2 regions of the Yersinia enterocolitica subsp. enterocolitica genome follow, and region 2 is predicted to be linked to the other one. Evidence: predicted binding sites of a transcription regulator. Region 2 holds the regulator's gene; the other holds the start of a gene.

Region 1 (4,433 bases), 1.3 Mb from region 2:
TTGGGATTGCCAAAATGGGTGATGCCAAAACATTAGGGCGCGTTTTCTCAAAAACGCTGTTCCTGTTCATTTGCGCAGCATTCATTTCCATTCTGCTCGGTTTAGTGGTGGTTAACCTCCTAAGACCGGGTGATGGCATTAACTTCGTGGCTGCAACCGCCAGTGCTGTGGACGGTATTGCACCGGTTCCATTCTCCGCGAAAGTCTTTATCTCACATGCCATTCCAACCAGTATTGTTGACGCAATGGCACGCAATGAAATCCTACAAATTGTCGTATTCTCCATTTTCATGGGGATTAGCCTTTCCGCCATTGGTGAAAAAGCACAACCGATTGTTTCCGTATTAGATTCACTGGCTCACCTGATGCTGAAACTCACCGGCTACGTCATGCTATTTGCGCCATTGACTGTATTTGCCGCCATATCCGCGATGATTTCTGAACGTGGTTTAAGCGTATTGATCAGTGCCGGTATTTTTATGGGTGAGTTCTATCTGACCCTGGGCCTGTTGTGGCTTATTTTAATTGGCTGTTCAATTCTTCTGATTGGTCGCTGTACGCTTCGATTAATAAAAGGTATCAGTGAACCGGCATTGTTAGCTTTTACCACTTCAAGTTCTGAAGCCGCCTTCCCCGGCACATTAGAAAAACTGGAAGAGTTCGGCGTTTCTAACAAAATTGCTAGTTTTGTTCTCCCTATCGGCTACTCATTCAACCTGGTAGGTTCAATGGCATATTGCTCATTTGCAGTCATATTTATTGCTCAGGCATGTAATATTCATCTGAGCATGGGCGAGCAAATCACCATGTTGTTAATTCTGATGCTGACCTCTAAAGGTATGGCGGGTGTGCCGCGCGCGTCATTAGTGGTTATCGCCGCCACGCTCAGCCAATTTAATATCCCGGAAGCCGGCCTGATTCTATTAATGGGCGTTGATCCCTTCCTTGATATGGGCCGTTCAGCCACTAACGTGATGAGTAATGCGGTGGGCGCAGCACTGGTTGGACGTTGGGAAGGTGAACATTATGGTGAAGGTTGCCGTGGTGTGGCGAAAATGGGTACCGAAACTGTGGTTATTCAAGAAACAGTCGCCGTTCAAGAGAGTTTCACTCTTGAGGCACAAGCTAAATAACGCCACCTAAGCCTTTACGCCACATCAGGGAAACATAACCCCAGGCTGACATAAGCCTGGGGTCGATGACTGAGTAGCAAACGCCATTATCTCGGTTTGGCCGCCAGTGCCTGCGCACAGGCCCAGGCAGAGCTCCAGGCCCATTGGAAATTATAGCCACCCAGCCAGCCAGTGACATCAACCACTTCACCAATAAAGTACAACCCAGGCACTTTATGAGCCTCCATGGTTTTGGAGGAGAGCTCTTGGGTATCGACGCCACCAATCGTGACCTCAGCAGTGCGATAACCTTCTGTTCCATTAGGTTGTACCCGCCACTGTTGTAAGTTTGCCACCAACGTAGCCTGTTGCGGCGCATTTAACTGTTTCAAGGTGACATCCGGCAGTTGCTCCAGCGTCTGTAGACATTCCACCAACCGCCTAGGTAACAGTTGAGCCAGCGTGTTCTTCAACGTCTGATTGGGGTGGACTTGCCGCTCATTGTTCAGAAATACGTCTAAATCGGTGTCAGGAAGTAAGTTAATGCCCACATACTCGCCAGCCTGCCAATAGCTTGAAAGTTGTAAAATTGCCGGGCCAGAAAGACCACGATGGGTAAATAAAATACTCTCACGGAAACTGACACCATTCTCTGCCGTCACCACCGCAGGGACTGAAACACCGGAGAGTGTTTGCAGATGTTCTAACAAAGGCTTATGCAACGTGAAAGGAACCAGTGCTGCGCGGGTCGGTAATACTTTCAAACCAAATTGTTCTGCCAACTTATAGCCGAAGGGCGAGGCTCCCAATCCGGGCATAGACAATCCACCTGAAGCCACCACAAGTGAATGAGCACTCACTTTCAAATCATTAACCTGCAACACGAAACCCGTCTCGGTTTTTTCAACTGACAACACATCGCTGCGTAATCGAATCGTGACTTGCCCCAATTCGCACTCTTGCAGTAAAAGCTCAACCACTTGTTGGGCTGAATCATCGCAAAACAGTTGCCCTAGCGTTTTTTCATGCCAGGCGATGTTATAGCGATTCATCAGGTCAATGAAATCCCATTGGGTGTAACGTGCTAAAGCAGATTTACAGAAATGAGGATTTTGTGAGAGGTAAGCTGCGGGTTCGACAAACAGATTGGTAAAGTTACAGCGGCCACCACCGGACATCAGGATCTTACGCCCAGCTTTTTTGCCATTATCTACCAAGAGTACCCGGCACCCTGCTTGCCCAGCTTGAGCCGCACAAAACAGGCCCGCAGCACCTGCGCCTATCACTACCACATCAAACTGTTCCACACTGGGCCTCACTGAGTAAAATCATCATCACTGCAAAAGTGTCCGTTTTTTCGCCGAGTCGCATGCTATTTGTTCATTCAACCGACAAATTAGCGGCGGGAGATTGTAAGTCGCCCACTCTCAGGAAGCTATAGTAAGAAAATGTCTCATAGAGTAAAACTAAGTAACCTGCTGATATAACATGCATATGTTGTTAAAAATGGCGAATTCATCCGCGGTCATGTCAAAAAAAGGTCATATTTTCCTTTTCCCCACCCCCCATTGTCACTGATAATGCGCCGCGTTCATGTCCACAAACTGGCGTAACGCTTATGCTACATCTTTTCGCTGGCCTGGATTTCCATACCGGCCTAATGTTAGTTCTTGCTTTGTTGTTTGTGCTGTTTTACGAAGCCATCAATGGTTTTCATGACACAGCCAATGCGGTTGCAACCGTAATATATACCCGCGCCATGCGTTCACAGGTGGCTGTCGTGATGGCAGGGGTGTTTAACTTCCTCGGCGTGATGCTGGGTGGTTTGAGCGTGGCTTATGCCATTGTTCACTTACTGCCTACTGATCTGCTGTTAAATGTCAGTTCGGCACATGGGTTGGCGATGGTCTTCTCTATGCTGCTGGCGGCGATCATCTGGAATTTGGGCACTTGGTATTTCGGTATCCCAGCCTCCAGTTCGCATACGCTGATTGGTGCAATCATCGGTATTGGTTTAACCAATGCATTAATGACCAGTACATCTGTGGTAGATGCACTGAACGTTCCTAAGATGATTCAAATCTTCCTGTCATTGATCTTATCCCCGATTGTGGGTCTGGTTATTGCCGGTTTGATGGTGTTCCTATTACGTCGTTACTGGAACGGGACCAAGAAGCAGCAACGTATTCACCTGACACCCGCTGAACGAGAAAAGAAAGACGGTAAACGTAAACCGCCATTCTGGACCCGTACAGCCCTGATCCTATCGGCTATTGGCGTGAGTTTTTCTCATGGCGCTAACGATGGTCAGAAAGGGATTGGCTTGATCATGCTGGTATTAATCGGTGTGGCTCCGGCTGGGTTTGTCGTGAATATGAATGCAACAGGCTATGATATTGCCCGCACCCGCGATGCAGTGACTCATCTGCAACAATATTATCAGCAGCATGTTGAAGCATTACCTCATGCTGTCGCGCTGAAGCCACTGGTACCGACACCAGATACATTGCCAAACACCCCAGAACAGTTCCACTGTGATAGTTCACGCGCCATGATAGCGATTGATCATGCACAGACGCTGTTAGCGAATCTGCAAAGCTATGACGACCTGACGGTCGATCAACGTAGCCATATGCGCCGCTTGCTGATGTGTGTTGCTGAGACCGCTGGGGCCGTTGCCAAACTGCCAGAAACCAGTGCTCAAGACCGCCGTTTCCTCAATAATCTGCGTACAGATTTGTTAGAAACGGTGGAATACGCACCAACCTGGATTATCGTTGCCGTCGCTCTGGCCCTGTCTTTGGGTACTATGGTTGGCTGGAAACGTGTTGCAGTGACTATCGGTGAGAAAATCGGTAAGAAAGGCATGACCTACGCACAAGGGGTTTCTGCCCAGATGACTGCGGCGGTTTCCATCGGTATTGCGAGTTATACCGGTATGCCTGTATCGACAACTCAAGTGCTCTCATCAGCGGTTGCCGGCACCATGTTGGTGGATGGCGGTGGTGTGCAGAGTAAGACGGTGAAGAACATTATGTTGGCGTGGGTCTTAACCTTGCCAATCTCAATTCTTCTTTCCGGCGGGTTGTACTGGATCGCGTTGAAATTTATCTAAATCCAGCGAATTAGCCATACTCAAATTGAGCAAACTCGAATTTGAAATAAATAAAAGGCGGCCTTATAGGTCGCCTTTTTACCTGTTTTTATGCCAAAAGTTCATGCTAATACCACAATATTAAGCCCACCAGACTGACCATAACCAAACCACATAATGCGCTGGTCAGGATAAACTGCCCACGTAGCCTCTCACAACGGCGAATA
Region 2 (4,433 bases):
TAATTCCGCGCGATCATTGGCATCAGCATTGAGAAATGCCGCAAATTGCCCCTGTGACAGCATCATCGATTTGGTAAATCGGCCAAAATCCAGCCCGGTGATTGCGGCAACCATATCAAGCTTATCGCGCACTTTATCGGCCAGAATCTTGCCGTTTTCGCATAGCGCCAACTCAACTTTAGGCGCTTGCAGATTTCCTTCCGAGCTATTTTTAGCGCGCCGTTGGCTCCAGAAAGCACGATAACGCGTTCCTTTTACCTCAAACTCGACTTCAGCCAGTGACTCCGCCGTGTGGCGAGTCATCAGTTCGTTTTGGCTGGGGGTGACATTCAACCGCGGGGTCTGGTGGTATAATGCAAGACAAATGGCATCGAGCAGGGTGGTTTTCCCTGCCCCAGTCGGGCCGGTTATCGCGAATAAACCGTTGCTGGCAAAAGGTTCGGCGGTGAAATCTATCTTCCATTCACCCTGTAGAGAATTAATGTTTTTCAGCCGTAGACTTAAAATTCTCATGCAGATTGCTCCTCTGCGGTATCTTTACCTTGCGTGATATCTTCAACCACCAGATTAAACATCTGTCGCATGCGCTCTTGGCGTGGTGCGGCTAAATCCGCCTCTAGCGCCAGCCGGCGTTCAAATACATCAGTGACACTCAGTTCATTGAGTGTTTCCTTTTCCTGCCGCTCAATACTGTTATTACGCTGCTCTTTGCTGCGGCGTAAGAGTACCACCTCAACGGGGAGTTCTGCGGCTAATGCCTGAATTCGCCTTTGAATATCAGTGAGATAATCTTGTGTGGCAACTTCGATATCCAGCCACACCGGTAACCCTTGGTGGTCGGCAAATTTAGTCAACTGTTGCTCAATTTGCGCTAAGTCACCTTTGATTAATTGCATTGGTTGAAATTGTGGAATGAAGATTGGGGTCACAGAGGCTAATGTCTGCTGGGCAAACTCCACCAGATAAACACTTTTCTCTTTGCTCAGCTCATCAAAACTCAGGGCAATTGGCGAACCGCTATATCGGATATGTTCGGTTTTTGCTACTTGCTGAGCACGATGAATATGGCCCAGAGCAATATAATCTGCCGGGGGGAAAGCGTGGGCCGGGAAAGCATCCAATGTGCCGATGTAAATATCACGAACCGAGTCTGAGGTAGTGACCCCCACCGTAGTTAGGTGCCCGGTAGCAATAATCGGCAAGGGCAGGCCTAACTCGGTACGCAGCTCGACGGCTCGCTGATAAAGCGCCTGATAATGGGCAGCAATTGCTTCCTGCAACGCCAGTTGTTTCTGACCACCGGATTCACCCGCCTGACTGGTGACTAGATCTCGTGGACGTAAAAAGGGAATCGCGCACAGCAGCGCCGCAGGATGATTTTGGCGGTCTTTCAAAATAATAACCTGTTGATCCAAATTGCTGCTGGCGCAGGAAATGACTGTGGTATTCAAATAAGAAAGCAAGCCGCGAGATTCATTCAGCGTTGATACTGAATCATGGTTGCCCCCCAGAACAACCAACTGGCAGTTCGTCGGCTGTAGTTCAACCACGAAACGGTTATATAGCTCACGTGCATAGCTAGGTGGGGCGCCGGTATCAAAAATATCACCCGCCACAATCAGCGCATCTACCTGATTTTCTTTGATCTGTTCTATGAGCCAGTGCAGGAATGCCTGATGTTCAGCCGCACGGCTTTTGGTAAAGAAATGCTGGCCCAAATGCCAGTCAGAGGTATGAATAATGCGCATAAATCTCCCGCTCGGGCCGGTCGCCATGTAAAGATAATGGCGCTGATTATAAACGCTGCCTGCTGGATGTCGCGGCTAAAAAAAGGCTGTGAGGGAAATCTCCGAGACGCCTCGCAAACTTGAGTGCTGCATTTTGCATTTATCATGAAATTTATCACTATGCTTATTGCTTGCCAGAGGGGGATGTTTTTCATAAAAATGTCACAAAACTGACGCATAATGACTTCCGAAATCAAATAGTGACCACTAACTTACTGGCAGGGTTGATGATGGCAAGACGCATACTGGTAGTTGAAGATGAAGCACCAATCCGTGAGATGGTGTGCTTTGTGTTGGAACAGAATGGCTACCAACCGTTAGAAGCCGAGGATTACGACAGTGCAGTCACTCGTTTGTCCGAGCCTTACCCTGATTTAGTGTTGTTGGACTGGATGTTACCTGGCGGCTCGGGTATTCAGTTTATTAAACATATGAAACGTGAAGCTCTGACCCGAGATATTCCGGTGATGATGCTGACAGCGCGTGGCGAAGAAGAAGACAGAGTGCGTGGTTTGGAAGTGGGGGCGGATGACTATATTACTAAGCCTTTTTCACCCAAAGAGCTGGTGGCGCGTATCAAAGCGGTTATGCGCCGGATATCGCCAATGGCGGTTGAAGAAGTGATTGAAATGCAAGGGTTGAGCCTTGATCCCTCCTCACATCGGGTTATGGCCAATGATCAAGCGTTGGATATGGGGCCGACCGAATTTAAATTATTGCACTTTTTCATGACTCATCCGGAGCGCGTTTACAGCCGTGAACAGTTGCTTAATTATGTTTGGGGCACTAACGTTTATGTAGAAGATCGCACCGTTGACGTGCATATTCGTCGGCTACGTAAGGCGCTGGAAATTGATGGCCATGACAGAATGGTACAAACTGTCCGGGGAACCGGATACCGTTTCTCAACGCGCTACTGAGTTTTCAGGGCCGGAGAATTCGTTGTGTTAGAACGTTTATCATGGAAAACGCTGGCTTTAGAGCTGGCTCTTTTTTGTCTGCCCGCATTACTGTTAGGTGCCTTTATCGGGTACCTTCCCTGGCTATTATTGGTCTCGGTTATTGCGGCGCTGGTGTGGAATTTCTATAACCAACTCAAATTATCTCACTGGCTGTGGTTAGACCGCAGCATGACGCCACCTTCAGGGCGTTGGAGTTGGGAGCCTTTATTTTACGGCTTGTACCAGATGCAACTGCGAAATCGCCGCCGGCGTCGTGAGTTGGCTTTACTTATCAAACGCTTTCGCAGTGGTGCTGAGTCTTTACCTGATGCGGTGGTTATGACGACCATTGATGGCAATATTTTCTGGTGTAATGGTTTGGCTCAGCAATTACTCGGCTTCCGTTGGCCGGAGGATAACGGCCAACATATTCTCAACTTGCTGCGTTATCCCGAATTCCGTCAATATTTGCAACAACAAGAATTTTCCCGCCCATTGACCCTGCAACTCAATAATGGTTATTACGTTGAGTTCCGGGTGATGCCTTATTCAGAAGGGCAATTGCTTATGGTGGCTCGTGATGTTACCCAAATGCGTCAGTTGGAAGGGGCGCGGCGTAATTTCTTTGCCAATGTGAGCCACGAACTGCGCACTCCCTTGACGGTGTTACAGGGATATCTGGAAATGATGCACGACCAAGAGTTGGTCGGGCCATTACGAGATAAAGCGCTAGGGACGATGCAAGAACAGACCAAGCGCATGGATGGGCTGGTAAAACAATTATTGACGTTATCGCGAATTGAAGCTGCACCTAATGTGGATATGAATGAGCAGGTCGATATTCCGCGCATGCTGAAAATGCTGCAACACGAAGTGCAAGCGCTGAGTAATGGGCGTCATGAGATCACCTTCCGAATTAATGAGCAATTGAAGGTATTCGGTAACGAAGATCAACTGCGCAGTGCGGTTTCCAATCTGGTTTATAATGCAGTCAATCACACCCCTGATGGCACCAAAATTGAGGTGTGCTGGCAGCAAACACCTCAAGGGGTGCAATTTCAGGTGAGTGACAATGGACCGGGTATTGGCCCTGAACATGTGCCACGCCTGACCGAGCGCTTCTATCGGGTGGACAAAGCCCGCTCAAGGCAAACCGGTGGTAGTGGCTTGGGGTTGGCAATTGTGAAGCATGCTTTGAGCCATCACGATGCGCGTTTGGATGTGATGAGTGAAATCGGTTTGGGGACGAGATTTATCTTTACCTTGCCGAATCGGTTGATTGTTCCGACGGTTTTAACCGAGAATGCAGTCAAATCCTAAGACTGTATGGATATCAAACTGATGAGATGGGGAAAACTAGCGCTGTTGCCTGCTCTGCTAGGGTTTAGCTGCGGCGTCCTGGCACTCCCTGTCGCGGTATCGCCGGCCACAGTGGTCGATGCGCCAAAGCCAGATACTCTGTCTGGTAATCTTTCCAGTGTCGGTTCTGACACTTTGGCTAACTTGATGTCTTTATGGGCTGATGATTTCAATCATCATTACCCCGGCGTTAATTTGCAAATACAGGCGGCAGGTTCCTCAACCGCTCCTGCGGCACTGGCAGCAGGGGCCGCTCAACTCGGCCCGATGAGCCGGCCAATGAAAGCGGCTGAAACCATGGCGTTTACTGAGCGTTATGGCTATCCACCACTTGCTGTCCCTGTCG

The links. The regulator PhoB, encoded in region 2, activates phosphate uptake and scavenging genes when phosphate is short. The targets are predictions, from matches to a motif close to CTGTCATAAAACTGNCNNAT.
Region 1: a site for PhoB is predicted at 2,640-2,659, ahead of pitA (inorganic phosphate transporter PitA). Genes of this name have one in related genera too.

What each region holds. Positions count from the first base shown of each region.
Region 1 covers NZ_LR590469.1:3,121,092-3,125,524, forward strand. Annotated here, with positions in the region: gene FGL26_RS14950 (dicarboxylate/amino acid:cation symporter) at 1-1,133, shown strand, start outside; gene FGL26_RS14955 (BaiN/RdsA family NAD(P)/FAD-dependent oxidoreductase) at 1,220-2,419, opposite strand; gene pitA (inorganic phosphate transporter PitA) at 2,731-4,227, shown strand; gene uspB (universal stress protein UspB) at 4,334-4,433, opposite strand, start outside.
Region 2 covers NZ_LR590469.1:4,431,673-4,436,105, forward strand. Annotated here, with positions in the region: gene FGL26_RS20775 (AAA family ATPase) at 1-513, opposite strand, end outside; gene sbcD (exonuclease subunit SbcD) at 510-1,748, opposite strand; gene phoB (phosphate response regulator transcription factor PhoB) at 2,018-2,707, shown strand; gene phoR (phosphate regulon sensor histidine kinase PhoR) at 2,732-4,048, shown strand; gene FGL26_RS20795 (PstS family phosphate ABC transporter substrate-binding protein) at 4,070-4,433, shown strand, end outside.